One region of the Shewanella sp. ISTPL2 genome, then DNA from elsewhere that is predicted to be linked to it. Evidence: riboswitches for the same ligand, from Rfam matches in the RefSeq annotation. Region 1 holds a riboswitch; the other holds the start of a gene.
The links. A riboswitch is a leader RNA that binds a small molecule or an ion and turns the genes downstream of it on or off. The one in region 1 is predicted to bind thiamine pyrophosphate.

Region 1 (10,670 bases):
GCGACGATTCAAGCCATTTTTGAGTTGTGTCATCAACTCAAGATACTGGGCATCGGGCTCATTTTGCTCTTCTAGCCACTGTATTCTGTCACGACGAATGTCTGGATTTAAGTGCTGTTCAGAACCTCGACCAATAGAGGCAGCTTTTAATTCATATATTTCAGTTGATTGAATTTTTTCCAATAGTACTTGGCTAATACAGAGAGGAACTAAGTCAGATAAAAAGATATAGCCTTTGTCTACCAAGGCATCAGCGATCACGTCCAGCATTGCTTCACTTAATTGCGAAACCATTATGCTACATCCAAAAAAGGGCTACGCTTTTGCTGTACTCAAGGGCTCAAGGAGGGATTAAGTGAGCCTGATTTTCGAGGGGCGTCGATAAGAGATATGATTGCCATATCTCAACGATAAATTTTGCGAAATTCTAGAATAAAGAAGACGGAATTACAATAAAATAAAAACCTATATAAACAACACGTTAACGTTAACCAAACAGTTCAACAGGCGCATCATCTGGGCTGAGCTGCAAACAACGCTCAAAGTGTAATCCAAGTTTGTTCAGCAAAGCTTTTGAAGCACTATTATGGCTGCTAACAATCGCGACAATACGCTCAATACCTAAACTTTTACCTAAGTCAAAAGCGGCTTTAGCCGCTTCGAATGCATAGCCCTTGCCCCAATATTGCGGCAAAAAAGCATAGCCTATATCGACATTGTCCAGTGTCGGCCGTTTGATTAAACCGCAGATGCCAATAGTGAATCCATTCTCGGCGAGCACTACAGCATAAAAACCAAAACCGCACTCGGCATAACTTTTCATCGGTCCATTGACGATATAATCCTTAGCCTGCACAAGTGTGCGTACTCCTCTATCCCCGATATTCTCTATAAAACCTTGGCTATTGAGCAAGACTAACATAAAAGAAGCGTCGGCTGGGGTTAACTGCCGCAGGATGAGTCTAGGAGTTCGCGCAACTTGCATAGAATTTCTCCACTAAAAAAAGAGGCGGATTTATAAATAACGGACGTACTGACTGCCGTCCTTTTGCGGTTTCTTGGGAGCGGTAACGGCTGGCGTCCCCACATACAAAAAGCCGACAATTTGATCGTGTGGCTCAAGACCTAAAGCAATATTCACATTCGCATCAAAGGCAAAATCCCCTGTACGCCACACTGCACCTAAACCTAAGGCAAAGGCAGCCTGCTGCATCGCCATGGTCGCACAACCCGCTGCAATGAGCTGTTCAAGTACGGGGACCTTAGAATGTTGCTGCGTTTTCGCCACGACAGTAATCACCATAGGCGCGCGCATTGGCATGCCCTTAGCTTTATTGACAAAATCCTCATCGGCGCCGCTCGCTTTCGCTGCCTCAACAAAGATATCTGCCAAGGTATCTAACCCTTTTCCTACGGCAATAATAAATTCCCATGGCGCTAAAGCGCCATGATCTGGCACACGAATGGCAGCATCTAAGATGATTTTTAATTGACTCGCATCTGGAGCAGGAGCAGTTAATCGTGGGGTTGATTGGCGAGTGAGTAAAAGTTCAATAGCGTCCAAGTTCTTATCCTAGTTCGATATAAATTGCGCTCAAGCATAGCAAATTGCTGACAAAGAGGCATAAAAAAATCCCACCGCTTGAGTGGGATTTAACTTGTTGAGTGCACTTAACAATTGAGTGGACTTAAAAATTAAATGCGCTTGAAAATCCGATGCAGTTAACAATTGGGCCCGCTTGAGAAAGACTTACTTAATCCCACAGCGCTTAGCGATGAAATAATCTAGGCTAGTGTAACGACCACCACCTAAGGTAAAAAGCGCCAACAACATAATAAAATAGGTGATCGCAAACTCAATACCATTATTAAGCACAGCAAAATTACCTGAACTAGTCAGCCAGTCATAGTTACCGTGCTCCTGCAATAACTCTTTGGCTTTTATCAGTTTATCCCCTGCCTCAATCACTCTGTCATTGGCAAGCCAAGAACTACCATCGGCAATCGCTAACCAACCATTTGGCCAATGCACAGTCAATGCGGCGACCAACATAGTGACCATTAAAGGGATTGAAATCAGTCGCGTCGCGAGCCCAAGCAGTAACAAGATAGCGCCAAAGAACTCAGTTCCCGCCGCCAGTCCTGCCATTAACGCCGGCATTGGCAGACCTAAGCCCCAATCGGGATTGGCAAACCAAGCAACCGTATCTTCAAAGTGAGCGAGCTTGTTATAGCCTGCTTGCATTAACACAGGTGCAAGGTAAATCCTAAGGGCTAATGGTGCTAAGCCTTCGAAATAGCGGCTCATATTGAGCAGTTTCTGGTAAAGGGATACGAGTGGCATAAGGTCTCTATTTAGTAGTTAGTAGGCTGATTTATTGGCTTGCAGGAATAGACCCTAGTAAGGCAATAAATCTTTCATGGCCTAGGCTTCTTTTTCAATCGCTTCCTGATTCAGTTCCTTGAGATCTTGAATGAGCCCACCTAACTTTTTATAAAAATGCTTAGACTGCTGCTCCGATAAGCTCGCATTCAGCGCCAACAACAAAGTCCCAAATGCCTCAGTATTTTTACGTAAAAACACTTTATGTTGCTCTGACTTAAGCTCATCGGGCTGCGTCATCAGCAAGGTCAAACGCTCGGTTAATAATGCTTTATCGGCGCGCTGACCCAGTGCAACCTCAAACTGGCGTAACCATTCGTGTCTGTACTCAAGCCACATATCTAAGGTAGATAAACGCTGTTGATTATATTGGTGAATAAGCACTTTTTGCTCCGCAGTTACACTTCCAAGCCAATCATCAAATTGGGTTTGAAGGTTTTCATCGGCATCTTTTTGTAACTGTTCAGGGGTTTTACCCGCAAATTCTTTAACGAGCTCCTGCTCTTCCTCCCGTAATTTTGTGAGGATCTGCTTCACCTGTTCATCGGACAAAGACATTATGATAGGTAGAAGCTCGGGCAAGGCGAACTCAAACAATCGAAACCAATGCCGCTTAGCAATATTCACATGATCTGCCCATAGCACTGGCGTTAACGTATTGGTTTTTATAAGGCCTTCGACTTCGGTCAATTGCACCACATAATGAGCTAACTCTTTGGATTGATGCCAAATGACAAATTTTTCAATGAGGGAATCGAATGCCTTTTGCTGAGATTTATCTAAGGTAACATAATCCTCTTGCTCCCAGCCGATGGCCCAGTCGAGGAAATGGTAACTGAATTTAGTGGAGCAGGCGCTTAAGCCTAAGAGACACACAAGTAGCATCACGCCTTTTTTCATACTGAATAATCCATCCTAGAATTGTTGCTAATAAGACGCTTGAGACTATATAAAGTTGCTTTTTATATCAAACAAGTTTGTCTAATAAAGGTTTTCAGTATGTTCTACCCGCATGTCCCACCATAGCGCGGTCAATGCCATAAGGGAATGAGCCATTATCATCAGATGGAAACTAAGCACACGCAATAATGGCTATTTGGGGGTGATCAGCGGCCAGAAGCAATCAAACCAAGCAAGGTAGTCGGCGCTACGACTGGGTTCTGTTTGCGCTGCCATCAATAATGCCCAGTAGCAAGCAAATACCCAATACATGTCAATAGCGGCAGGTACTGCCGTTACGGCTTGTGCAGTAACATAAGGATGTCCACTCAGATACTGTTTCACCAACAGACTTTGCTGATAGGCCGTTAACCCATGGGTCGCTAACACTACAGCTAACTCACACAGTGGATGCGACGCCGTCGCATACTCAAAATCGATACAACACAAGCGGTTATTTTTGAGTAACAAATTATGGGGATTAAGATCACGATGGCAAAACTGCGGCTTGATTATGCAAGCTGCTAACTCATCACACCAATGTTTGATTTCAATTTGAATTGCAAGCAGCTTAGCCACCCGCTCATTCCAATCACGAGTATTGCTATCACCAATATCACTACCCTGCTTCAATGGCACAGCACGCCTTAATACTGGCTCACTAAATGTTGCAGAAGCCTGATAGGCAAGCATTTGCTGGTGATATTCCTGCCACTGCTCAGTGATACTAATAGCATAAGGCCCTGTAGGCAGATCGCGTAATTGCAGCAATAACGCCAATAGCAAACAATGGGCTTGGTTAGGATGCGTTTCTTGTTCTGCTGCCGGAAACTGTGAATAGTTAAACGTCGATTGCCCCAGCACAAAATCAGCAGCACTCGTTTGGCGCTCTAACGCTGGCCAGTGGATTAAGACCTCGTTTTCAATATCGTCACTTTCAATATAATCACTTTCAATAAAATCACTGAGGTAATAACGCTCATCTTCACTCACCCACAACAGTTCAGGAGCAAGTTTAGCTTGAGCCAATTGCTGCCAGTAAAAACGCTCCTGCTGGCGGTTGCAAAAACTGTCCGCCGCATCCGCATTCACCCGCAGCACATAACTGCCTGTGGGCGTAGTGATTTTATAGTTGTGATTACTTAAGCCGCCCGCAAGCTCATGAATACTTAACACGTTAACTAGCCCTGCACTTTTGAGTATGGGGTAAAGTGCTTTGAATGGCTCGCCTGCTGAGCGTTCCATCGAGGCGTTTATATCGAGCATTAACTGAGTAACTTCAAGGTATTAGCTTCACGGGCGTCGGCTAACGCGGTTCGCCACAGGAAATACCCCACGACCGCCAGACCCACATAAAGCACGAATAACAAGGATGTCAGCATCAAGCCTTTGCTGAGATAAAGGTAAATCGACACTATGTCGATAACCACCCAATAAAGCCAATTCTCAAGTACCTTTTTTGCCACTAAATAAGTCGTCATCACGGCGAAACAGGTTGTCGCCGCATCAAGATACGGGAATGCGGCTTGGGTATACGTCGCCATACCGTGACCAACCAAAAGCGAAATCACACCCGTCGCTGCGATCAACTTTAAATGGGTTTTCAATGGCCAAGTGGTCACTTTTACTCCTTGATGCTTATCACCACCTTGGGTCCAGAGCCAATATCCATAGAGCGCCATCGCCATGTAATAGACGTTAAGCACAGACTCCATCAGTAGCGACACCTTCCAAAACAACACAGTGTAAATGGCGGTACTGGCAAAGGCCGCCGCCCAGCACCACACACTGGCCTTCATCGCCAGCAGTAAATATGCCATCGCCAACAATACCGCGAGGACTTCCCATACGGTCATCACATGGACTTCACCAAAGGCCGTATTAACGCTCTCGACCAAGGTTAACCATAAATCTGTCATAGTGTTGTTCTCATTGCCTATTTGTCGCTTACATGGCGGTCAATCATTATTCGCTGTGAGCTAAATTCAGCTCACCACCGATAAACTTACACACAAATACCGCCTTGCCCCACTTCTCATGGGCCGCTTGCATCTCGGTCGCCAGCATAGTCATCACATCTAAATAATCGCCGCACACTTGAGTTGCCATCGCATTAGTCACGCGCTCGATATTGGGATAGCTATCCACGCGGCCAATAAACCACTTGATAGGATCGAGGTAATTTTCATTAAAGGGATACATGCTAATTTCTGCGGTCAGTTTCATTTTAATTCCTTGATATTCTGAAGTAAGGCTGTAGCCCAAATACTGGGCTACAGTTCAGTTAACACTTAAATGATTATGCTCACTTTAAAATGAGCTATTACATAAACTTAACGTTAAAGGTTACGCCAATCTGACGCGGATCGCCGTAACGAATATATTGCTTTTCCGCCCAACCGTTATCTGGCTCATTGCCAAAATAGAAGCCACGCACACCGTATTCTTCATTAAACAGATTGCGTCCCCATAAATATGCCGACCAGGCGCTCGCCTCATAACCTATACGGGCATTGACGATAGTGTAGGGTTCAGAGCGGGATTCATTGCTGTCTGAATAATAGAATTCACTCTTACCGCTAAGATTCAGGTTAGCAAACCAACCCGAATTGGCACGATAAGTCCCACCAAGGCTGTAGGTAAGATGTGGAGAATGGGCTAGATCGCGGCCAGTTAAATCCACCTCAGTGCCATATTTGTCCTGATACTGGTAGTCACCGTAGGCCGTTTCTAACCAACCTAAGCTTGAGTAAACTTGCAGATTATCCGTGGCATACCAGGTTGCATCTAACTCAGCGCCATAGTTATTCGAACTGCCTGCATTTTCAGTGAACAAGATAAAACGCTGTGGTTTATCGGGATCTTGCTGTGATGCAGCCACCTGTTGATCTTGTCTGTCCATATAGAACAGCGCCAAATTAGTATCGATAAGTCCAGCTAACCAATGGGATTTAAGGCCGATTTCATAGTTATAGAGCGTCTCAGTACTAAACTCTTTTTTATCGTTCAATTCGACGGGCAAAGTCATGTTGAAACCGCCCGCCTTGTAACCGCGTGCGACTCGGATATAAGCATTGTGTGAGTCGTTCAGCACTTTACTCACAGCAATATGACCGCCCCACATGGTTTCGCTCGGGTCGAAATTATCGTTATTCGTATCAGAGTAATGGCTGTTGCGGCGCTCTAAACGTAGCCCCACAGATAAAGCATAATTTGAGCCCAAATCCGTATCAAGCTGGCCAAACAGTGCATAGTTTGTCGCTTCATACTCTGAGTCTAAGACTTCATCCGGCGAAGCATTGTATTCAGAATACAATTGGTTATCTTCTTTCAGATTCATGGCATACACACCAAGCAACCAATCAGTACTCTCTGCAAAAATACGGCCCTGCTCGGTAGAACTTAGGCGAAACTCTTGCGACACGGTTTTACGCTGACCCGTTTTATCCCAAAAATAATCGTATTGACACGGCGCCAGATTGCCATTGTCATCATTGCATTGCTTAGAGGCCCAATATTCTGAGTTAGCCCAATCGCCATCGTAACTGTAATGGTGATCGGTATTCGCAAAAGAGGTTAACGAAGTTAATTCGAAGTTTTCTGCGCCGGAATAGGTCGCTTTAAAACCCGCACCTGTGGTGCGTTGGCTATCGACACCCGGTTGATCCGATGTTGTCTGGGTTGGTGAATTGGTTAAACTCCACACATCATAGCCATTATCAAAATCGGCATGCAGCACAGTTAAATCAAACTGCAAATCATCTGTCGCATACCAGCGCAGCTTAGCACGGCCGCTGAATTCATCGCGACCATTGGTATCATCACGGCCTAAATACAGGTTATCGTGGTAACCATTTTGCTGATGTTGCTGCATTGACACACGATAAAGCAGCTTGCCAGAATCCGTTAATGGGCCAGAACTGAAACCACTAAAAGTGCGCAAATCATCCTCGCCTAACGACACTTCGCCGCCATGCTCAAACATATCAGTTGGATCGTTACTCTTCAGATAAATTAATCCCGCTAAGGCATTCGCGCCGTAACGCGTCCCCTGCGGTCCACGAAGCACTTCGACCTGCTGTAAATCGTACATGCTCGACACCATACCAATACCGGATAAATCGATATCATCTATGATGTAACCCACGGAAGAATTAGGTGCGCCTTGGTATTGTTCCTGCTCCCCTACACCGCGAATTTGAAAATATTTCGGCCGCGAGCTTCCACCTGACCAGTTAAAATTGGCGATAGAATTAAGCAGATCTTCAAAGTGTTGCGCACTTTCATCTTGAATTTTTTGACTGTCGATAACGGTAATGCTGGAGGGCATTTTTTCTAAGCTTGAACTGCGAAAATCCGCCGTCACCACCATGACTTCCATCTCAGTGCTGGGATCGGGTTTATCGATAGCGTCGGTTTGTGCAAAAACAGGGGTGCTCAGCGCTGCGGCGATGGCTAATGCCAGCGGCGCTCGGGCTAAAAATAAGCTTGGCGATACGGTTGAAAATGGAGATTGATGGTTTGACGTTTTACGGTTTGACATAGGACCTCAAATATAATGTTTGAGATCCGGCAACGAATAAGCGATTCAGAAGTGTGCTGTTGATTGGCCCATTCCTACGCCGGTATTAGCCGGATCAGGTTCTAAGGGTTCGTCAGATGACATCTCAGTTTGCAGCCGTTAACGTTAAAATCAGAGTAACATTAATGCACAACAAACACCCCTTGGCGACGCCTAGTATACATGACGGAAATAAAAAGTGGGCACTCTTATCTCTGCGATTCAATTAAATGTCGCGAAAACCACTGCCCTTCAGTTCGTATGATGAAAATATCTTTAGTAGCAGCCTAAATCCTTTCGTCCATTTGACCACCTATCATGATAATGCTATAGAAGGTCGCAATTTCGAACACTGTAAGAGGACGATAGTCGATGCAGCTAAAACCTTTATCGAAAGGACGTTATAGCCAGCGATGGGAGCAAGACTATCCACTTATTGAAGCGGTTGTACTTAGCTGTATCAGCGAAATAAAAATGCTCAAAAAAGGCGCTCACCTCATGACGCAGGGGGAAACGATGGCATCACTTGTATTGGTGAAGCAAGGCCGAGTATCGCTCGGCCATACCGCGAGAAATGGTCGGTGTTTTCAATTAGGTACTATTGATTGTGATTCACAACTGTTTGGCGAAATGGAGTTCTTCACCCAGTACCACTGTCAACTAGACATTATTGCCAGTGAACCCTTAGAAATCATGTTGATTAGTGCTGAAAAACTGCAACATTGCCTCGGTCAACATCCTCAACTCGCGCTATTTTTCGCTAGTGCAATTGCGATTGACTACCAAGACACAGTGGATATTTTTACTCGGCGACTGCTCTATCCCATCAGTTATAACGTGGCATTTGATATTTACCATGAATACTTAAATGACTTGCCCGTAGATGGCTTTAGTAAACGCTATTTAGAGGCTGAACGATTTGGCACTACCGACCGAGTCTACCGTCGGGCGCTACAAAATCTTGAGGAACGAGGCTTAATTGAGCGGAAAAAAGATGGCATTCGGATTTGTGATCTCAACGCACTCAAGAAATTTGTTGAAGCAGGCATATAACCGCTTTCAACATAACCCACACTCGACTTAATTTAACAACCGAGTGTGGGATGGATGCACAGGTAAATTAACTTACCGATGGCGAGTGTTGTTCCATAGCCGATTTCATCCGACTTGAAACGATCAGTAGCATAAATATCGCTGCGTAAAGCAAAGGAATCACATACATCACAGTTTGTAATCCGATAATACGTTCAAAGAAAGAACTGATGGCTGGGCTAAACATCGCCCCTGCACTTCCGCTAATAAGTATATATGACACATTTTTGCTGCTGGCTTTTTTTACAAAAGACACGCCATAAGCAATAAATGCATTATAAAGCGCGGCACATACAAAACCATAACCATAGGTTAAATAAGCTATCCAATTAAGATTATTGGTACTGACAATGGCAGCGGTGATCACCATAGCTAAAGCAATAATACCGACTAAGAAATGGTGAATTTTTACACGAGTCACAATCACAGTCGAAATTAACGCCCCAATTAGCGCAGCGGACCAATACTGGGTAATAATATTACCGGCATCTTCAAACGGAATATCAAATTTTTGTTTTACAAATAAAGGTGCCCAAGTTAAAAAAGTATATAAAGCCAGCATTCCTAAAAATAAACCAATACCTCCACTAATAATACCGATATTCCATTCAGACTGTTGTTTCTCTTGTGTTGTAGACGATTGCTCGCAAATAGAGAAATGAGTGAACAAGGTAATAATGACTGTACCGAACGCCACTAAACCTACGGCTAAATAGCTATAACTCCATGATAGTGAACTTGTTAATGCATAAGTCGTTATTAATGGAAAAATAACGCCTGCAATATTAAACGTCGCATCTTGCACCACTAACATTGTGCTTTGTAATTTCTCTTGCCACACAGACACCACAATCGTACCAGCAATACATAGACCGATACCGCCACAAAAACCAATTAAGGTCATTGCTACCATCACAACTTGTAGGGAACTGGTTAGATGTAAAGCCAGAGCAGAAAGAGCAACCAGACTGTAACTTATCAAGGTCATTCTTTTGATACCCATTTTTTCAATAAAGAAAAATGCTGCAATCGTTCCCGCGAGTGCACCGCCATTAAGCAATGAAAAAATTGATGCAACTTCGTTAACATTAGCGGCAAATTTCTCAGCTATGGGTTCAATCAACATCCCAAATTGGGTCGCAAAGCCCGCCATAATAAAATTGGCGAGAAAACTGATGGCTGTTAAAGTAATTTTATTATTCATTATGTCATTCCATAAGTGAAATGCTAAGGGTTCAAAGGATGGCTTTAAACCTAATTGAGGGCGGTTTCTAACGCGAGCTCGATCATATTATTAAAAGAGAGTTGGCGTTCTTCGGCCGTAGTTTCTTCACCGGTTAAACAATGATCCGATACCGTTAAAATGGCTAATGATTCGATACCTTGTTGGTGTGACAATCCATAAAGCCCCGCCACTTCCATATCAATACCTAATACCCCAAAACGTTCAAGAGCGGGGATCATATCTTCATCGGGATCGTAATAAAGATCACCACTAAAGATATTGCCAACTTTTACACTAATGCCTTTCTCATTCGCTGTTGTATAGGCTTTATGCAATAAAGAAAAGGTCGCAGAAGTTGCCATTTGGTAGCCACTACTACGCTTAGCGTTAGTAGGTGAATCCGTGCCTGCGGCTTGGGCTAAAATGACATCTCGCATTTGTACATGTTTTTGTGTTGCACCTAAACTGCC
Region 2 (10,670 bases), 860 kb from region 1:
GGAGTCCGAAACTGAGATAAAGGCCGAGGATAAGACTGAAGCGACAAGTTTAGTTGAGCCTATACCAGTTCCCACACCTCCAACTCAAGTTAAGCCTCTGCCAATACTTGAAAAGGTCATGCCTGAAACAATAGCACCTGAAAAGGCCGTCTCTGAAAAAGTGGAAGCGGAAAAAGTAGAGCAGGGAAAAGTGAAGCCAGATACGGTTAAACCGGACATCAATCAATCGAACCAATCTCAATCAAAGAGAACTCAATCAAGTGCCCAAAGTGAAGTACAGCCCGCTGAAGTGACGGCAAAAAAACCAACTAATACGCTTGATACCACAGAAATAAAGCCGCAGCTTGGCGCTAAGAGTTTACCCGCAGCAGAAGGTGAGAGCACAATAGCGACAAGCTCAAGCATGAGTTTATTCACGCAGCAATATTTTGAACGTCAGCGCGAGCAAGCGCTCGATGATCTCGTCATTGAACAGGCCGATAAATTCACCCTGAAATCGAATATGAGTGAAATGAGCCCAGAGATGGAGGTGCTATTTGTCCCTAACGCCGATGATTTCGGTGGCACAACGAGTCTAGATTTACCCTTAGATCCAAATCGTATTGTGCGTAAAGGGGATACTTGTTATCGCGTGGTACAAGTCGGCACTCAAGTTAATCCTAACGCCGAAAATTTAGGTTTTCCCATTAACTGCAGTGGCAAAAAAATCAATCAAGCTATTGATGATGCCATTCAATCTCGATTAAATAAAATGATGCTCAAACCCCATCAATAGCTGCTTTCTTTTATGATCTATTTTCATGCTAATTATAGATTTTTTAGTTTAATTTTATTTAATCAATTAAAAACAATTAATTATGAATCTTTATTTTGGATTGGTGGTTAAGATTTTTAATTGCTTTTTTCCTTGTTTGTTGCTGCCGCTTCTGTCTATACTGCGCACTCATCTTGTCGGAGTGCCTCTTGGCTGAGACCGTTTATTCGGGATCCGTTGAACCTGATCAGGTTAAAACCTGCGAAGGAAACAAGCGTAATAACACACATTAAATCGCCAAAATAGACGGCTTGAACACCTGTTAACTCAGCAGTGTTTTAAGCCTTAATGTTTAGATTTAATTGTTATTGAGCAGGGTAACTCAATTTTTGAAGCCAGTGTTGGCCACAAAAGTTGATTGCCATGTCCAGCTATCAACAACTCAATTCTCCAGACAAGCAACTCCATTTTTTAACGTGAGATTGCTTATGTCCAGTTCAAACCCAAACCCAGCTGTAGCTGCCAGTGCGATAGAAATCACAGCGCTAGAATCGACAATCCCTAATAAATCGACTGAGTCTCGTCAATCAACAGTGCCTAAGGCGCCGAGTCGCCGCGAAACCCGTGCGCAGGCCCAAGCCTTTATCGATACGCTAGCGCCACTGCAACATCCTAATTCACAAAAGATTTATCTCGAGGGTTCCAGTGCCGATATTCGCGTTGGCATGCGGCAAATTCTGCAGACTGACACCCTGGTCGGCGGCACAGATGATGCGCCCATCATGGAAAAAAATCCGCCAATCCGCGTGTACGATTGCGCCGGACCTTATTCCGATCCTGAGGCCGACATCAATGTGCGTCTAGGCCTTGGTAAATTAAGACAAAACTGGATCCTAGCCCGCAACGACACAGAGCAATTATCCTGCGCGACCTCAGACTTTACCCAACAAAGACTCGCCGACGACGGTTTAGATCATCTGCGTTTTGAGGCAGGCTCGAGTGCCATTGTCAGCCCACGCAGAGCGCTGCAGGGCAAACGAGTCAGTCAATTACACTATGCCCGTCAAGGGATTATCACGCCCGAAATGGAATATGTGGCGATCCGCGAGAACATGGCACTTGCGCAAGTACAGGATGAAATCCTCAATCGTAAAGCCAAGGGCGAAGCTTTTGGTGCCTTAGTCGGCGAACCGATTACCGCCGAATTTGTCCGCGCTGAAGTCGCCCGTGGCCGCGCGATTATTCCGCTGAATATTAACCATCCCGAAGCCGAACCTATGATCATCGGGCGTAACTTTCTGGTGAAAGTGAACGCCAATATCGGTAACTCGGCGGTGACCTCTTCCATCGAGGAAGAAGTGGAAAAGCTCGTCTGGTCTACCCGTTGGGGCGCAGATACGGTAATGGATTTATCCACAGGTCGTTATATCCATGAAACCCGCGAGTGGATCATCCGTAACTCGCCAGTGCCCATTGGCACAGTGCCGATTTATCAAGCGCTGGAGAAAGTAAACGGCGTGGCAGAGGATTTAACGTGGGAAGTGTTCCGCGATACCTTAATTGAACAAGCTGAGCAAGGTGTTGATTACTTTACGATTCATGCTGGTGTACTGCTACGTTATGTGCCGATGACGGCTAAACGCGTTACTGGGATCGTTTCCCGCGGCGGTTCAATCATGGCCAAATGGTGCCTGAGTCACCACAAAGAAAACTTCCTCTACAGTCATTTTCGTGAGATCTGTGAGCTTTGCGTCGCTTACGATGTATCCCTGTCTTTAGGCGATGGTATGCGTCCTGGATCGATTGCCGACGCTAATGATGCCGCCCAGTTTGCAGAGCTTGAAACCTTAGGTGAGCTAGTCAAAATCGCGTGGGAATACGACGTGCAAACCATTATCGAAGGACCGGGACATATCCCGATGCAGCTCATTAAAGAGAACATGGACAAGCAGTTAGTTCACTGCGACGAAGCGCCGTTTTACACCCTTGGCCCACAAATCACCGATATTGCACCTGGGTATGATCATTTCACCTCCGGCATAGGCGCGGCCATGATAGCTTGGTACGGCTGCGCTATGTTGTGTTATGTCACGCCAAAAGAACACTTAGGATTACCGAATAAACAAGATGTTAAGCAAGGTTTGATTGCTTATAAGATTGCCGCCCACGCCGCCGATGTGGCCAAAGGTCATCCGAGTGCGCAAATTCGTGATAATGCGCTGGCAAAGGCGCGGTTCGAATTCCGCTGGGAAGATCAATATAATTTAGGACTCGATCCTGAAACCGCGCGTGCTTATCACGATGAATCTTTACCGCAGGAATCCGCTAAAGTCGCGCATTTTTGCTCTATGTGCGGCCCTAAATTTTGTTCGATGAAAATCACCCAAGATGTTCGCGCCTATGCCGCTGGCTTAGAGGCGGCACAAGCGAAAGCGGAGCAAGTTGAAGCGGCTGCCCAAGCCATGCAAGTCACAATCAAGACGCCGCAGGATTTGGAAGCGGCAATGGCGCTAAAATCGGCACAATTTGCTGCCTCGGGCGCCGAGATCTATCACGTGAAAGACAAGCTTGTCGCCGAAGCTGAGGAAGCCTAATTATGCTGGGTATTCATGGGGGGAAATTGCCCATGAGTACCGAGCGTCCCGCGTTTGTTTGGACCATAGCCGGTTCAGACAGTGGCGGCGGTGCCGGTATTCAGGCGGACTTGGCAACGATTCAGGATTTGGGCTGTCACGGTTGCAGCGTGATCACCACAGTGACGGCGCAAAGCTCAGTGGCGGTCATTTTAGTTGAGCCCGTATCAGCGGCGATGTTAATGGCTCAGCTGACGACTCTACTTTCCGACTTGCCACCCAAAGCAATTAAAATCGGCTTACTGGCAGATCAAACTCAAGTGGCATTGCTGGCAGATTGGATCGCGAGTTTTAAAATCCACTATCCATCTGTGCCTGTGATTGTCGATCCTGTGATGGTCGCCAGTTGTGGCGATGCATTCGCAGTAGATAACTGTCAGGATATAAAAAGTACGGCTAAATCAGCCTTAGATTTTTATCCTTTCAAAGGTTTAATCGAACTTATCACGCCCAATGTGCTTGAACTTGGGCGGTTAACTAACAGTGATGTTTCGACCAAATCGCAGTTCGTTGCTGCAGCACAGGCTTTATCCCAGAGTTTAGATTGCAGTGTGTTCGCTAAAGGGGGCGATGTAAGCTTTGGCAGCACTGATATTCTTGATGATACTCATGTTCAAACTCAGGCTAACGTTCATGTTAGCACTCTCGATAGCAACGGCTGGGATTTTGAGCTTGCCGAGGATTATCTGGTTTGCCATCACGTGCGCGCGAGCTCTGAGCTGCATCAAAATGGGCGTTTCTGGTTGGCAAGCCCGCGGGTTAATACCCGTCATAACCATGGTAGCGGCTGCACTTTGTCATCGGCTATTGCCGCCGTGTTAGCGCAAGGTTTTGTATTGCAAGATGCGGTGGTGGTTGCCAAAGCCTACGTGAGTCAAGGCTTAAGCGCGGCGATTGGTTTAGGGCAAGGTCCAGGGCCGTTGGCCCGTACGGGGTGGCCCAATGACTTGTCCCGCTATGCCAAGATAAAATTGTGTGATGGTAATTTTATTAGTTATCACCTCAACCAACATCTTGATGTTGGTAATGACTTAGTTGCAACAGTTTTTTCCGCAACAGATCAGGCAACCGCTCAGGTAAGAATAACTTCGACGCCAGCTCAATACATCTCATCCCACGGTTTTAAAGTGCTCGATGCCGATCTTGGTGTTTATCCCGTGGTGAGTGACTTAATCATGCTGGAAAGTTTGTTAGTTGCGGGTGTTAAAACCGTGCAGTTACGGATAAAAACCGATACCAGCGGGTCAACTGCTGCAGGGTTAGCAGGATACCAGCGAGATAAATCTGCGCTAGGCAAGTCTGAGTCAGGTAAATTTGAGTTGGTTGGCTCTGAATTAGAAGCACAAATTCAAACGGCCATTGCCTTAGGTAAGCATTTTAATGCGCAGCTTTTTATCAATGATCACTGGCAGTTAGCGATAAAATACCATGCCTTTGGGGTACATTTAGGCCAAGAAGATCTCGCCGTTACCGACTTAGCGGCCATTCAAGCCGCGGGGCTCGCGTTAGGTCTATCCACCCACAGTTATTTCGAGTTGTTATTGGCGCATCAATACTCGCCATCCTACATAGCGCTTGGGCATATATTCCCAACCACGACGAAGCAAATGCCTTCAGCGCCCCAAGGGCTCGCAAAACTTAAGCACTATGTGGCGTTACTCCAAGACCATTATCCCTTGGTCGCCATTGGCGGCATCGACTTAGATAATCTGGCAAAGGTGAAAGCCACTGGGGTGGGCAATATTGCTGTGGTGCGCGCAATAACGAAAGCTAAGGATCCAGTCGCAGCGTTTGCAGAGCTGAGCCAAGCTTGGGAGCAATGTAGCTTGTCTGAAGAACTGGCTGTAAAGCATGAGGTTGCTAAGCATGAGTAAAAACCAACCGCTTGCTCACGCAGAGGTTCTTTGCGACGGTACACAAAGCGCTCATACACTAAGTGATGCCAATTTCATCCGTTATTCTCGGCAAGTCTTATTGCCAGAAGTGGGTGAGGCCGGACAATTACTACTGGCCGACGCCAGCGTTGTTATTGTAGGGCTTGGCGGTTTAGGGCAATTGGCGGCGCAGTATCTGGCCTGTGCAGGCATTGGCTACTTGACCTTAATCGACATGGATAAGGTTGAAGTATCGAATCTACCAAGACAATTGCTATTCAACGATGCCGACATTGGACTCAATAAGGCGCGAGTTGCCAAGCAAAAGCTCAAAGGCTTAGCGCCGCAGTGCACTGTTACTGCCCATGAAACAGTATTTAGTGCTGAGACATCAGCTCATCACTTCGCTGAGGTTTTACAATTAAAACAACAGGGTAAAAGAGTGCTCGTGCTTGACTGCACCGATAACTTTGCGACTCGCCAATCCATTAATCGCTGCTGTATCGAAGCTACTTTGCCTTTAGTTAGTGCGTCAATCGCAGCATTTAGCGGCCAATTGTTTGCGGTCGATCAAATGCAGCTCCCCTCTGGCGGTTGTTATCACTGTATTTTCCCCGCACAGACGAGAGTGTCGCAGAGCTGCAGTACCCAAGGCGTACTCGGCCCCAGCGTAGGCGTGATGGCGTCAATGCAATCTTTGGTGGCAATGCAACTCTTGCTGAGTGTGAATAGCGGTGGTGATGAACCGAAAAATGCCTTGTTGGGGCGTTTTTGGCGCTTTGACGCTAAATCACTTGCGTGGACTGCTGCTGTATTAACGCGGGATCCCCACTGTGATGTGTGTGGTCCCAAAGGGGCTTATCTATCATCAAATAAAGATAGTCTTGAGGTTTGATATGATTTTAATTCACATAAACAATATCCCGCAGTCGTTATCTGAACCGACGTCACTCGCGGCTGTGATCCTCGCACAAAATATTGCCCTCGATTCAGTTGCTATCGTGTTGAATGCTGAGGTCGTTCCGCGCAATCGCTGGCAATCTATTCTCTGCCAACATGAAGATAAATTAGAACTTTTCTCAGCTGTAGCGGGAGGCTAGTATGTTAAAGATTGCCGATGTGGAGTTTGAGTCGCGTTTATTTACTGGGACGGGAAAGTTCAGCAATAGCCAAGTGATGATCGAGGCGATAATGGCTTCAAAATCGCAGTTAGTGACAGTTGCGATGAAAAGAATTGATTTTAAAATGGGGCTTGATGATTTACTCACGCCGTTACGTCAAGCGGGTGTCCGGCTATTGCCTAACACTTCGGGGGCGAGAAACGCCAAGGAAGCGGTGTTTGCGGCTGAGCTTGCCCGTGAAATGCTGGGAACTCATTGGATTAAGCTCGAAATCCACCCCGATCCTAAGTACCTGATGCCCGATGCAATTGAAACCTTAGCAGCGGCCAAGATTCTCTGTGATAAAGGTTTTATCGTGATGCCCTATGTGCATGCCGATCCTGTGCTGTGCTGTCGCTTGGAAGAGGTGGGCTGCGCTGCGGTTATGCCATTGGCGAGTCCGATTGGCAGTAATCAGGGTTTAGTCACTGAAAGCTTTTTAAAAATCATCATAGAGCAGTCGCGGGTGCCAGTGGTGATCGATGCCGGCATTGGCGCGCCTTCACAGGCTGTGCGGGCAATGGAGCTGGGCGCCGATGCGGTGCTCGTCAACACCGCCATCGCCAGCAGCGCGTCGCCGATAGTGATGGCCGAGTGCTTTAAGGATGCGGTGCAATGCGGTAGACGGGCGTTTGAAGCTGGGCTTGGCCGAGTACAAACGGGCGCGGTACAGACCAGTCCTCTGACAGGATTTTTAAACCAATGAGTTTTGTAGCGGAATTTGCCAAAATCCCACGGGATAAACTGTTACTCGATTTGTATTCTTGCACAGCCCAAGATGTCGAGCGGGCGTTAGTGAGTCCAGCAGGGGATTTACGCAGCTTACTGGCCTTGTTATCACCTGCGGCAGAGCCTTATATCGAAACCATGGCGCAGCAATCTGCGGCGCTTACGCGGCAGCGATTTGGCGCGAATCTTGGCATGTATTTACCGCTATATGTCTCGAATCTGTGCGCTAATGAATGTGATTACTGTGGTTTTAGCATGAGTAACAAACTCAAACGCAAGACCTTGAATGAACAGGAGTTGATGGCTGAAATAGCTATTATCAAAGGCAGAGGTTTTGATTCTATTTTACTGGTGTCGGGTGAGCATGAAACTAAGGTCGGCATCGATTATTTTAAGCAAATGTTGCCGTTGGTAAAGCAGCAATTTAGCCATGTGGCGATGGAGGTCCAACCCATGAGTGAGGACCATTATCGCCAGTTAGTCGCGCTAGGTTTAGATGCTGTGATGATTTATCAGGAGACCTATCAGCCCGAGACTTATGCTCGTCACCATTCCCGAGGTAAAAAAATGGATTTTGCCTATCGCTTAGCAACACCGGATAGAGTTGCGGCGGCGGGGGGGGATAAAATTGGTCTTGGGGTATTACTGGGGCTGGATGATTGGCGTTTAGATGCGTTAATGATGGGATATCATCTTGACTATTTAGAGCGTCGCTATTGGCGCACTCGCTTTAGTATTTCGCTGCCAAGGTTAAGGCCTTGTACTGGCGGGATCACCCCAAAAGTTATGCTATCGGATTTAGGTTTAGTGCAAATGATTTGTGCATTTAGACTTTTTAATCATCAGCTTGATATCAGTATGTCGACAAGGGAAAGCCCTGAGCTGAGGGATAATCTTTTGCCACTTGGAATTACTCAAATCAGTGCGGGTAGTTCGACACAACCGGGCGGCTATCAAGCACCCGACAGTCAACTCGATCAATTTGAGATAAGCGATGATCGCAGCGTCGAGCAAGTCATCGAACAGATGCAACTGCAGGGTTTTAATCCCGTATTTAAGGATTGGGAAGCTAATTGGATCACAGGATAAATAAGACCATAAATAAATGGTGAGAATGCGGATAAAACCTGTACTTTTGCAGGTGATTGGTCAATAATTGACCCATTAATCACAGCGTGCAGGAATACCGTTATGCAAATCCAATCTGCTTATTCATCCGGTCTGCAAGGCTTGCAAAGTGCTCAATCTGGGCTCACTCAAGCAACAATAGATGTGGCTAAACCTACACCGACTCAAAGTGCGGCTCCGGCTGAATCTACAAGAGATGTTGCGCAGCCTGATAAAACCTCGGCATTACTTACCGCTAATGAGTCATTAAGACAAGGGGAAGCGTCAACAGAAGTGATTGAAACTGATTCTGAAACGATAGGTTCGATCATTAATATTAAGGTGTAAATATCATGTCGGTTGTGGCGCTATCACCTAAGGTTGGAGCGCCATCCTCTTCATTTTCGGCACATGATAAGATGCTCAGCTCGAATCTAAGCCAGAGTCACGCTAATAGCACTTATCAAGGAGCCAGCGCTCACACTGCAGGCTCCGCAAAAATTGAAGCGAGTGGTGTCCATGAACTACAGGTTACTGGAACTTCATTTGCTCCAGTTCAAGCCACGCCTATTACTTCATTAGCTGCTAACGTTTCCCAATCTCTCCACTCATCACCGAATGTGTCTTTTGCTGCTTCTAGTGCTGTTTCATCAACTACTGCATCTGTACTTCCTGTACTGAATGGTGCAAGCCAAGCACTCGAGGTCGCTCCTTTTTCCGTACCAACGCCAAGGAGCAATCCTCAGGTAAATACGTTAAATGACCGAGCTAGCTTACATGCCGATGCGAGTTTTAGTTTGTTAACAGGACCAAGATCCATTTCTGGTGTACGCGGGGGACAGATTGCGACACCTATTTCTACTCAGGTATTTTCGCCAGTCGCGAGTACTAGTAACAGCGGACTTGGGGTAAATTCCTTGGCTACAATAAGTCCGAATCTTAGCGTAACGAGCAATATTCCCGTTGATATTTTTACGCCTCTGAGTCCATCAATTGGCACGAGTGGTACTGATATTCCTGCTTTCAATCCATCTAGCACGGGTGATGTTTCTCCAATAATGCCTGATTTAGCTGCAGTGTTTGGACCACAAACTGTCTTTACTGGAACTGCGTTAGTTGATCCCACTACGTCCGATTCTGCAATCAACAGTTTTGTAAATAAGAGTGCTGTAAATAAGAGTGTAGCAACGAGTGCAGGGCCTGTTGGTCAGTCAAACTCTGCGCAAGCCGTAGATCAATCCGCTAGCAATGATGTTGCTCAACCGACTGTGTTAGAGCAATTTACTCAAGTTTTCGGTGAAGCTCAGGCTCAAGCTGGTCCTGTAGATGCTCCTGCGACAGCGTCTAACCCAGATGATAGTCAACAAGTCTTAGCTGCTGTCTTTGCCCCAAATGATAATCAGCTTGAAAAGCAAGTACAGGAAGAAGAATCGCGGAAACAGCAAATAGCAGCAGCGGAAGAGGCAAAGCAGCAATCACTGGTTCAGCAGGCTCAGGAACAAGAGATACAAGCCCAAGAAAAAGTACAGGCTCAACAGCAACAGCAAGTCGATGAACTTAAAACTCGAGATTCAGAGGTTAAAGCCCATGAGCATGCCCACGCAACCGTCGGAGGACAATACGCTCAGAGCCCGAGTTTTAAGTATGAAAAGGGTGCTGATGGCCAACGTTACGCCACCGATGGCGAAGTGCAGATTGATGTCTCTCCAGTGGGAGGCGACCCGCTTGCAACGATAAACAAAATGAAGCAAGTTTATGCCGCAGCAATGGCTCCTGTTGACCCGTCATCAGCGGATATCCGTGTTGCCGCGGAAGCCTTGCAAAAAATGAATGAAGCTAAGGTGATGCTGGCAGAGGAGCGACAAAAACAAATTGTTGACTTGCAAACGGCTCAAACATTAATAGACGCGGATGCTCAAATCAAAGAGTTGCCACCGTTAGAAAAACATACACCTGTAGTGACGGGAGACGTTGATGAGTCAGGTAATATTGCTCAGCCCCAAGAGGCTGTATTCACCCCCGCCTCTACTGCGCTTGATAAGCTAAAACAAGCGATCGAGGCGCAAACGGCCAATACGAGAGTTATTGATACGGGTTCGAAAACCTCTTCTGATATCAGTGACTCAATCACTACATCGATCACAGTGGAAACGATTGAGCCACCGACCGCAACTTTAGCATTTGGAGAAGCTTCAACTTCAGCGGATTTAGCGACGGGTTTTATCTCAAGATCCGATAGTGCTGTAAGCCGTTATTATGCCGCAGTTGCACAAGCCAGTGCTGGACCTTCAGCTCGTGTCGATATGACGTCGCAAGCCAATATTCTGCCTTCTTATCTGGCATCTCCAAATGATCTGCCTAGCAATTTGCAATCTACGGATGTGTTGTCCGCAAACAATGTAAATGAGCAGTC

Region 2: another riboswitch for thiamine pyrophosphate. It lies ahead of thiC (phosphomethylpyrimidine synthase ThiC); the one in region 1 lies ahead of HUB64_RS05725 (TonB-dependent receptor).

The regions. Positions count from the first base shown of each region.
Region 1 covers NZ_JAAPAV010000001.1:1,265,930-1,276,599, reverse strand. The annotation lists gene HUB64_RS05765 (2OG-Fe(II) oxygenase) at 1-294, opposite strand, end outside; gene HUB64_RS05760 (GNAT family N-acetyltransferase) at 488-985, opposite strand; gene HUB64_RS05755 (NAD(P)H nitroreductase) at 1,016-1,564, opposite strand; gene HUB64_RS05750 (DoxX family protein) at 1,751-2,344, opposite strand; gene HUB64_RS05745 (DUF6279 family lipoprotein) at 2,426-3,283, opposite strand; gene HUB64_RS05740 (phosphotransferase) at 3,476-4,588, opposite strand; gene pnuC (nicotinamide riboside transporter PnuC) at 4,588-5,241, opposite strand; gene HUB64_RS05730 (hypothetical protein) at 5,288-5,548, opposite strand; gene HUB64_RS05725 (TonB-dependent receptor) at 5,646-7,865, opposite strand; TPP riboswitch at 7,920-8,058, opposite strand; gene HUB64_RS05720 (Crp/Fnr family transcriptional regulator) at 8,256-8,936, shown strand; gene tsgA (MFS transporter TsgA) at 9,004-10,179, opposite strand; gene deoD (purine-nucleoside phosphorylase) at 10,230-10,670, opposite strand, start outside.
Region 2 covers NZ_JAAPAV010000001.1:2,127,279-2,137,948, forward strand. The annotation lists gene HUB64_RS09425 (hypothetical protein) at 1-775, shown strand, start outside; TPP riboswitch at 943-1,041, shown strand; gene thiC (phosphomethylpyrimidine synthase ThiC) at 1,243-3,348, shown strand; gene thiE (thiamine phosphate synthase) at 3,351-5,261, shown strand; gene HUB64_RS09440 (HesA/MoeB/ThiF family protein) at 5,254-6,156, shown strand; gene thiS (sulfur carrier protein ThiS) at 6,158-6,361, shown strand; gene HUB64_RS09450 (thiazole synthase) at 6,363-7,127, shown strand; gene thiH (2-iminoacetate synthase ThiH) at 7,124-8,239, shown strand; gene HUB64_RS09460 (chemotaxis protein) at 8,342-8,605, shown strand; gene HUB64_RS09465 (putative metalloprotease CJM1_0395 family protein) at 8,611-10,670, shown strand, end outside.